Regions from separate parts of the Allobosea sp. 2RAB26 genome, predicted to be linked through region 1. Evidence: predicted binding sites of a transcription regulator. Region 1 holds the regulator's gene; each other region holds the start of a gene.
The links. The regulator LexA, encoded in region 1, represses DNA repair genes until DNA is damaged. The targets are predictions, from matches to a motif close to TGTTCNNNNTGTGTTCNG.
Positions count from the first base shown of each region.

Region 2: a site for LexA is predicted at 1,396-1,413, ahead of AB4118_RS25695 (DUF763 domain-containing protein). Genes of this name have one in related genera too.
Region 3: a site for LexA is predicted at 1,838-1,855, ahead of AB4118_RS28810 (ImuA family protein). Genes of this name have one in related genera too.

Region 1 is NZ_JBFRGS010000012.1:74,828-78,033, reverse strand. Features, by position in the region: gene AB4118_RS22315 (ComEC/Rec2 family competence protein) at 1-1,234, shown strand, start outside; gene lexA (transcriptional repressor LexA) at 1,228-1,932, opposite strand; gene AB4118_RS22305 (molybdopterin molybdotransferase MoeA) at 2,014-3,206, opposite strand, start outside.
Region 2 is NZ_JBFRGS010000016.1:34,032-37,237, reverse strand. Features, by position in the region: gene AB4118_RS25705 (ABC transporter permease) at 1-316, shown strand, start outside; gene AB4118_RS25700 (serine hydrolase) at 357-1,277, shown strand; gene AB4118_RS25695 (DUF763 domain-containing protein) at 1,425-2,705, shown strand; gene AB4118_RS25690 (extensin-like domain-containing protein) at 2,792-3,206, opposite strand, start outside.
Region 3 is NZ_JBFRGS010000021.1:14,041-17,246, reverse strand. Features, by position in the region: gene AB4118_RS28825 (NAD-dependent succinate-semialdehyde dehydrogenase) at 1-272, opposite strand, end outside; gene AB4118_RS28820 (CsbD family protein) at 1,123-1,329, shown strand; gene AB4118_RS28815 (hypothetical protein) at 1,515-1,778, shown strand; gene AB4118_RS28810 (ImuA family protein) at 1,892-2,644, shown strand; gene AB4118_RS28805 (DUF6504 family protein) at 2,559-3,206, shown strand, end outside.

The sequences.
Region 1 (3,206 bases):
GAAACTCGCCGCCCTGGCCGCGATGCTCGGCGCCACGGCCTATTGCATCTTCTCGGGAGCCGAGGTCGCGACGGTGCGCTCGCTGATCATGACATTGGTCATGCTCGGTGCGATCCTCGTCGATCGCCCGGCGCTCAGCATGCGCAATCTGGCTCTCGCTGCGATGATCGTTCTGCTGCGCGAGCCCGACGCGCTGCTTGGTCCAAGCTTCCAGATGTCCTTTGGCGCTGTCGCGGCGCTGATCGCCTTTGCCGAGCGCTGGGAGGATCGCGGCCAGTCCGAGGCGCCGGCGAACCTGCCTTGGCCGCTACGGCCGATCTGGATCGCGGTGGTCGGGCTCACGGTCACGACCGTGCTGGCGACGGTCGCAACCGCACCGTTCGGTGCCTATCACTTCCAGACCTTCAACCCCTTCGGTCTGCTCGGCAATGCGCTCGCCTTGCCCTTCGTTTCCCTGATCGTCATGCCTGCCGCTGTCTTCGGCGTGCTCGCCTATCCTTTCGGCCTGGATTGGCTGGCTTGGGCGCTCATGGGAGTCGCTTCGGATTATGTGCTGCAATCCGCGCGCTGGGTTGCGGGATTCGACCACTCCGCAGTGATCATTCCTGCATTCGGGGCCGCGGCGCTCGCATGCTTTGCCGCCGCGCTCCTCTGGATCACGCTCTGGACGACACCGCTGCGCTTCCTGGCCGTCGCCCCCCTGATCGCGGGACTGCTCGTGGCAGCGAAGCCCGACAGGCCCGACATCCTGATCGAACGCGATGGTTCCGGCATCCTGGTCCGCGGGGGCGATGGTCGCATGATCCTGGCGGGGCATCCGAGCCGCTTCGTGCTGCAGCAATGGCTGAACGCAGATGGCGACAATCGCCGGCCTGACGACAACAGCCTGCGGGAAGGCGCGGCCTGCGACACGTTGGGTTGTGTCGTCCGCAGCAAGGATGGACGAAGCGTTGCCTTTGCACGTGATCGCCTGGCCATCGTCGAGGACTGTCGGCGCGCCGATCTCGTCATCACGCCGATTCCGTGGAACGCTCCGTGCGCAGCACGACTGATCGACCGCAGGGCATTGTCGCGCCATGGCGCGACCGCCCTTGTCGGCAACAAGGGCGGCTGGCGTGCCCATCTATCAGAGCAGGATGGTGTCGATCGTCCCTGGAGCCGCAAGCGGGAGCGGCCTGCAAGCACGCCGGCTTTGCCGCTGGCGGCTGTCGAAGAACACGAGCCGCTTCAGTAGCGCCGCATCAGGTTGACCAGGCGGCCCTGAATCTTGACTCGGTCCGGTCCCAGCACCCTTGTCTCATAGGCGGGATTGGCAGCCTCGAGCGCGATCGAGGAGCCGCGCTTGCGCAGTCGCTTCAGCGTTGCTTCCTCGTCATCGATCAGAGCCACGACGATATCCCCGGTATTGGCCGTGTCCTGACGCTTGATCACCACCGTATCGCCGTCGAGAATGCCGGCTTCCACCATCGAGTCGCCGCGAACCTCGAGGGCAAAATGTTCACCGGGGCCAAGCATGTCGGCAGGTAGTGCCACGCTATGGCTGCGGCTCTGGATGGCGGAAATCGGTGTACCGGCGGCAATCCGCCCCATGACCGGAATCGCAACCGTGGAGCGCACATCTTCGTCCGGGGGCGGTGCGATCGGCCGGACCTTGCCAAGCCCCCCCTGGACGACGGAGGGGCTGAACCGTCCGCGCGTCGCCTGAGGGCCGCCGGCCCCTTCGGGCAGCTTTATGATCTCCAGCGCTCGGGCTCGATTGGGAAGGCGGCGAATGAACCCGCGCTCCTCCAGCGCCATGATCAGGCGATGGATACCGGACTTGGAGCGCAGATCGAGCGCGTCCTTCATCTCGTCGAAGGAGGGGGGCACCCCTGTCTCGCGCAGGCGTTCCTGGATGAAACGAAGCAGTTCGAACTGTTTGCGTGTCAGCATGGTTCCCGCCGGCGCTCTTTGTATGGAATCGAAACAAAGCACGAACACCATACAGGTTCGCGTTGTGTTCCGCAAGCGCGCTCAGCGTAGGCGGATGATCCGGCAGTTGTCGCCTTTGTTTGCCGGCGCAGCAAACGATTCGCGAATGAGCAGCGCGTCGGCGCGGGCAAGAGTGGCCAGCATCGATGAATCCTGCTTGGCGAAGGGCGTTGCCAGCCATCCTTCCGGAGTGAGCGTCAGTTCCGACCTCATATAGTCCCGCCGCTCATCATTTGCCGGCAAATTTCTTCCGACGATTGCAGGCTCACTCAGATCGCGTTCGGGTTCCGGTACGCCCAGGAGGGTCCTGAGCAGCGGTACGACGAAGAGATGCCCGCAGACGATGGACGAGACGGGGTTTCCGGGCAGGCCGAGCGCGACCATGCGGCCGAGGCGGCCCATCATCATCGGCTTGCCCGGCCGCATGGCGATCTTCCAGAAGCCGAGCGCCATGCCTTGACCGATCAACGCTGCCTGGACGAGATCGTGCTCACCTACCGAGGCTCCTCCGAGGGTGATCAGCACATCGGCATCGGCCTTTCGTGCCTGGCCAATCTTGTCGGCGAGATCGGCATGATCATCGCGGGCAATCCCGAGATCGAGCGCCGTGCCGCCGGCCTGCTCGACCAGCGCGGCGAGCGCAAAACTGTTGGACGCGACGATTTGGTCGGGTCCAACCGGCTCGCCGGGCTGGACAAGTTCGTCGCCGGTCGCGAGGATCGCGACCAGTGGCTTGCGACGCACAGTGAGCATGGGGTGGCCCATGGCTGCCGCGAGGCCGAGGCTCGCACTGTCGAGCCGGCTGCCGGCGAGAAGCAACACTTCGCCCTCGGAGAAGTCCAATCCTGCCTGACGAACGAACTTGCCGCGCTCGGCGCCCTCGCGCACGCGGATCGTCGCAGTGCCGACGCCGTCCGCATTCTCCTGAATCAGGATCGTATCGGCGCCCTCCGGAATCGGAGCACCGGTGAAGATGCGAACAGCCTCATTGGAGCGGACCATCCCTGAGAAGGAACGACCGGCAGCCGATTCGCCGATGACACGCAATTCATTTGCCGGCGCAATATCGTCTGCGCGAACGGCGTATCCGTCCATTGCGGAGTTGGCAAAGGGGGGCTGGGTCCGAAGCGCCTGCAGGTCGGCGGCGAGCACGCGCCCTGCGCAATGTGCGAGTGGCAGGGTTTCTGATGGTGTCGGTGCCGGAACGCTGTCGATCAGCGCCTTCAGGGCGACGG
Region 2 (3,206 bases), on a different contig from region 1:
GGCAGCACGCAGTTTCGGCGGTACCGACCGGCACATCGTTGCCAGGCATGTCCTGCCCAACGCCGTGACCCCGGCAATCGTCTATGCAATGGCGGATGTCGTCCTGACGATCCTGGCCGTGACCTCGCTCAGCTTCCTCGGCCTCGGCATCCAGCCGCCGACACCGGAATGGGGGCTGATGATCTCGGACGGCCGCGAGTTCCTGTTCGACGCCTGGTGGATCGCGACCTGCCCGGGTCTCGCCATCATCTATACCGGTGTGACCTTCGCCCTGATCGGCGAGGGGCTCGACACCGCCTTGCGCCCGAAGGGCTGACCTTTTCCTGCGCGGCCGATGCCTGCGCCATGAGGACATCATGAGCTTCTTTCGCGACGATACAGAACTGCAGCGGATCGGCCGCGCCATCGAGGCCCATGCGTCTTCGATCTATTCCGGACGTGGTGTCCCGCTGGACCAGTTCGCCTATGTCCTGCTGCGCCCTCAGCCTGCTGGTGAGAAACCGGTTGGAGCTGCCCGCCATGCCGACTGGCGGAGCTACCCATGCTCTTTGGTCAAGGTCTTTCACCTCGTCGCGGCGCAGGCGGCCCTCACGGAGGGACGGTTGACCGAGCATGAGGAACTCGACCGCGCGATGCGCGACATGATCCTCTGGTCGTCCAATTCGGCAACGAACTACATCATCGACCTGCTCACCGGCACGACCGGCGACACATTGCTGCAGGGGGAGGCCCTGGCCGACTGGTGCGAGCGCCGCCGGGAGATCAACCGCTTCTTCGCCGGCTTGGGCTGGTCCGAGTTGGTCGGCATCAATCTCGACCAGAAGCTGATGGATGATTTGCGCTACGGCCGCGAGAAAATCGGGCTCGATCTCTCTCCCATCGGCCACAACCGCCTGACGCCGATCGCAATGGCGCGTCTGATGTCAGAGATCTTTTATGGCTCCTCGCTGTTGCCGGAAGCTCGCCTGAAGCGGGTGCGCGACCACCTCATTCGCGACCAGGAAAGTCCCGACCGGGCCCGCGGCGCCTATCAACTGCTCGGATATCTCGGCGGCGGCCTGCCGGACGGTTCGCGGATCTGGTCCAAGGCCGGACGGACCCGCTGGCTGGGCGATGTACGCGCCGAATTTCGCCGTCACGACGCGATGCGCGCCATCCTGCCTGGCGGCGAGGACTTCATCCTGACCGTCTTCACCCAGGGCGAAGCGATCGGAGAGGATGACGGCTTCCTGCCGGGGATTGGTAAGTTGGTTGCAGCCGAGATAGCCGGGATTTGAACGGAATCTTGATGTGCACGGCGACGACCGGCGGTCGGGCGCAACGGAGCGACAGGACCAGCCGCCTCGACGAGGATCAATTTCTGTAGAAAGCGGGGACAGGCCGGGCTATATCAGGCGTTCCTCTTTCGTTCGCGAGACTTCGCCATGACCCGGCGATCCGGCAGCGCCGACCTTCCGCTCCACCATGGCCGCGTGCCCGCCTGGCTCGGTCGGCGCATGACGCAGCTCGGCGCGGTCATCTGCGCGGCGATCATCCATCATTATGGCCGCGACGAGTTGCTGCGGCGGTTGGCGCATCCATTCTGGTTCCAGTCCTTCGGGGCGGTGATGGGAATGGACTGGCACTCGTCGGGTATCACCACCAGCGTGATAGGCGCGCTCAAGCGTGGGCTGGCTCCGCTGTCGGGCGAGCTGGGCCTGCATGTCTGTGGCGGGCGGGGCCGCCATTCGCGCGAGACACCGGCCGAGCTCGAACAGATTGGAGCGAGGGTCGGGTTCGACGGACAGGCGCTCGCCACCGCGAGCCGGCTGGTCGCCAAGGTCGACAGTGCCGCCGTGCAGGACGGCTTCGACCTTTATCTCCATGGCTTCTTCGTCGGGAATGACGGCCATTGGGTCGTGGTGCAGCAGGGCATGAATGGCGATGGCGGCCTCGCCCGGCGCTATCACTGGCAGTCTGAAGGGCTGGGCAGTTTCGTCGAGGCGCCACATGCCGCCATCGATGGCAAGAACCAGGGCAGCATCATCAATCTGACCGACAGGCGCGCCGCCCTCTCCCGCAACGGCCAGATCGATCTGCTGCGCGACATCGGACCGTCGGGGATCGTGAGGGAATTTGCGGCGCTGGAGCGCGACCGGGCGCCGCCGGTCCTGTCGCCGGCGCAGCTTTCCCTACCTCATCTCGTCATGCCGGCACATCACGAGGTCAGGCCCAAGGACGTCATTGCGCGACGGCTCCATGGTGCGCTCGCCGCAGCCGCCGACAGCGCCCCCGCCGATTTCTCGGAATTGCTGCTCGTGCCCGGCGTCGGCGCCCGCACGGTCCGTTCGCTTGCGATGGTCGCGGAAGTGATCCATGGCGCGCCGTGCCGGTTCGCCGATCCTGCGCGCTTCTCTCTCGCCCATGGCGGCAAGGACAGACAGCCGTTCGCCGTGCCCACCAAGGTCTACGACCAGACGATCGCGGTGCTGAAATCCGCCATCGATCGGGCGAAACTCGGTCAGGACGACAGGCTCGCTGCCATCGCACGTCTGGACCGGGAAAGCCGGCGCCTGGAGCGCGTCGTCTCCGGTCCGACGTTGGATGAGTATGTCACGGAGGAGAGACTGCGCTCCGCCGAGTATGGTGGCCGGAGCGTCTTCGGCTGGGAGCGGTCGGACGGTGAAGCGGCACCCGCGCCGCCTGCGAAGGCGAACCCGGCTTGACCGTCAGCCATGGCGCCAGCGCGTCGCCATCGGCATTCCGCCGACGGCGTCTGGCATGCTGACTGGGGGGAGAACAGGACTGCTCTTCATTCGACCGTCCACTGGCAAATGCGAAACCCTCGCGAGCGCTGGCGCATGTCGAGATGAAGATGGTCCTTGTGGGAACTGTCGGCTCCCGGGCCGAGCACGGTGGCGAACCGTTGGCAGACGCTCTTCTGCACCGCGTCGCGCATTGAGCGGGACAGAGGCTCCTGACCCGCGAATGCCACGGCGCGGCCATCCTGCATCAGCAACCCGCCGACATCGAGAGCGTTGCCGCTCGCATGCTCACTGATCGGCGCACCTGTATCGGCGTTTCGTGACCGGCAGGCATATCCGCCGACCCCTGTCAGCTTCGCAAGCCGGGCGTTCTCCTGCCTCGCCAGCGCAGCGAGATCGTCGCGGATCCAGGCGAGAACCTCGAGCGCAAGAGAGCACCGCACGGTGATCGCGCTGTCCAAC
Region 3 (3,206 bases), on a different contig from region 1:
CGGAAGGCCGCGGCGCTCTTCTGCACCTCGGCGATGGCCGACGCATGGGTCTTGCCCATCTCCCGGACTGCCATCACAGCAAGTTTCTCGCTGTTAGCCTCGTATTGCTCGGCGATCTTCTCCAGCAATGCGGCGCGCTCCGCGATCGGCCTCGCACGCCAGTGCCGGAAGGCCGCCTCCGCCTTGACGATCTTGCTCTCCAACTCCGGCGCGGTCAGTTCGGGATAGGTGGCGATCTCGTCGCCGGTTGCAGGATTGACGCTGCGAAACATGTTGGCTCCTTCGCAAGGGTGCTTCTCGGGGCGCGCTAATCGGATCGGGCAGGAACTCACGCTCCGGCGCGGCCCGCTCCGTCATTTTCGACGAAGCCTCCCGGCCGGGCAGGGGTGGGGCAGATTCCAGCCGAAGTAGACCTCCGTCCTGACGATCCGGCCAGCGCGTACGGCATGCAGCTCGACGTTGCGAAAGCTGCGGCCAGTGATTGGTGAACGTCGCGTTGGCGAGGGGGTTCCCTGCATCTCGTAGGATCGCCGCCTCAAGGGGCTCCGCCCCGCACGCAGATCATCGGGAGGTGGATTCCGCCAGCGAACTGCGAGCGCGGTAGAGCCGCGGGCAGACAAGCTCTCAGGTGTCCTCATTGCCCGGGCCAATAGGCGTCTGTTGCCCGCGCTCCTCTGGCTCGCGTCTGCACACGCCTCGCGTATGAGTTTCGATTGCGGCGAGCGCTGCGTCTAACGAGGAATATGGCCCCGGCGAGAGTGTTGCCATAGTACCCACCGCTCGGCCCGACGGAATTATGCGGAAGCACCCGGACAAGGCCAGCTCGACATGCCCCGCGTTACGGCCGAGCAAGTCGATCAGGTCCCACCTTGTCGAGCTCGATTGCTTGATGATGAGATCCATGAAGGCTTCTCCCCTCCAACGGTCGCCTACCGTTAACAATCCAAGCTCGAACAGGTTGCGCGGACGGTCCGCGGTTTTCGGGTTTACGGGCGCGGGAAGCGATCGCAGTGGCAAGGGTGGTCGCCGGCAGACAGATGCGCGGAGACCCGCAGTGTCTCTGAACAAAAACACAGCCCGTGCGTTCTTTCGCTATCCCATTCACGCCAACGGAGAGGTCCCATGGATTGGAATCGCGTCGAAGGAAACTGGAAGCAGCTCAAGGGCAAGGTGAAAGAGCAGTGGGGCAAACTCACTGACGATGACCTCGACGTGATCGCGGGAAAGCGTGATCAGCTCGAGGGAAAAATCCAGGAGCGATACGGTCTCGCGAAGGATCAGGTTCGGTCGGACGTCGATAACTGGTACGGCCGTCAGACTTGGCAGTAGCTATTGCAGTGAAGAAGCCCCGCCGGCCTGAGCCGACGGGGCACCCACTCGATGATCCTCTAATGCCGAGAGTGCGTCATTTTGCTTGCGGACGACGCGCATTTTGCCGGAACGAACCTTGGGGCAGGTCCATCCAATCGTTTGAGGCCACTGGCTGAGGTTGGGGCGAGTCGTGGAGGTCCGCTATGTCTCTGACATTTGAAGCCGACCCGGTGGACGCACCGGTGACCGCCGCGGATTATTCGGGTGATCCGCGTATCCAGAGAATTGCTAGGGCGATGTGTCGCGCCGCGCGGATAGACCCCGACCAGCCAGCCGGAGGGGTTGCGATCTTCAAGGTCATGCACTGCCAAGTCGGACGGTCGGAGAATGATCCGGCATGGACGTTGTTTCAGCGTCAGGCTGAACTCTTTGTCGCCATGAACCCGGATGTGGTCGGACCACTCTGATCCGTCAGCGAGGCGGCTATCGCATTGATGCCCTCATCTTGACTCCCGGGCATTGAAGTAGGAACAAAAGAGGAACATGGCGGCCCGCCCATTTTCAGAGGACACCAACAATTGTGCGGCCCGAGCTCGCCATACACTCTCTGCGCGCGCAGATCGCAAGGATCGAAGGCACGAACCGGCGCGCGAAATCGGTGCTTCCTTTCGGAATCGCCGAGGTGGACTCGCGCCTCCCCGGCGGCGGATTGGCGCTCGGGGCGCTGCATGAAGTGGCTGGCGGCGGCAACGGTGCGATCGACGGTGCCGCGGCCGCGCTGTTCAGCGCGGGGGTCGCAGCCCGCACCCGGGGGAGGGTCCTGTGGTGCATCACGCGGCCGGATCTCTTCGCGCCCGCCATCGCGCAAGCGGGACTAGCCGCCGATCGGGTGATCTATGTGGAAGCCTGCGACGACAAGACCGTGCTTTCCTGCATGGAGGAAGGGCTGCGGCACGGTGGGCTTGGATCCGTCGTCGGGGAAGTTGCCCGCCTATCCATGACCGCCTCTCGTCGGCTGCAACTGGCCGCGGAGGGGACCGGGTCGGTCGGAATTGCCCTTCGCCGTTGGCGGCGTCAGACGGAGGCCGCCGATTTCGGTCAGCCAACAGCCGCCATGACGCGCTGGCGCGTCTCGGTGATGCCATCCTCAGCGCTGCCGGTCCCCGGCGTCGGTCGGCCTCGCTGGCTGGTCGAGCTCATCCGGGCCCGCGCCGGCGATAGTGCAGATTTCGAGTTGGAGGCGTGCGATGACACGGGTTGTCTCACTCTTCCTGCCGACCTGGTCCACCGACCGGGCGCGGCGGAAGGCTGGCGACGCAGCGCCTCCGCCTGAGGTGCCGCTCGTCCTGATCGAACGCGACGGAAACAGGCGAGTGGTGCTGGGAGCGGATGCTGCGGCTCAGGCCGCCGGTCTTTGCATCGGCATGCCCGCGACAAAGGCGCAGGTACTCGTTCCGGGTCTGATCGTCGAGGATGCCGATCCAGCCGCTGACGCCGAAGGACTCGATCGGCTGGCTGTCTGGATTCTGGAGCGTATCGCACCGGTCGTCGCACCCGATCCGCCGGACGGCATCGTCATCGACTCGACCGGGGCGGACCATTTACACGGCGGCGAGAACGCTATGCTCGACGGGGTGATCGGTCGCCTTGCCATGTCGGGGATCGTGGCTCGGGCGGCGATCGCTGATACGTGGGGCGCCGCTCACGCACTGGCTCGTTACAGGACACGTTCGACGATCGTCGCCGCTCCAGGGCATGAACCATCCATCATCGCTCCGTTGCCGCTGGAGGCCCTGCGGCTTCCGTCCTCGGTTAGTGCCGGGCTGCGCACCTTGGGCTTCGAGCGGATCGGTGACTTGCTGGCGCAGCCGCGGGCTCCTCTGGCTCTGCGCTTT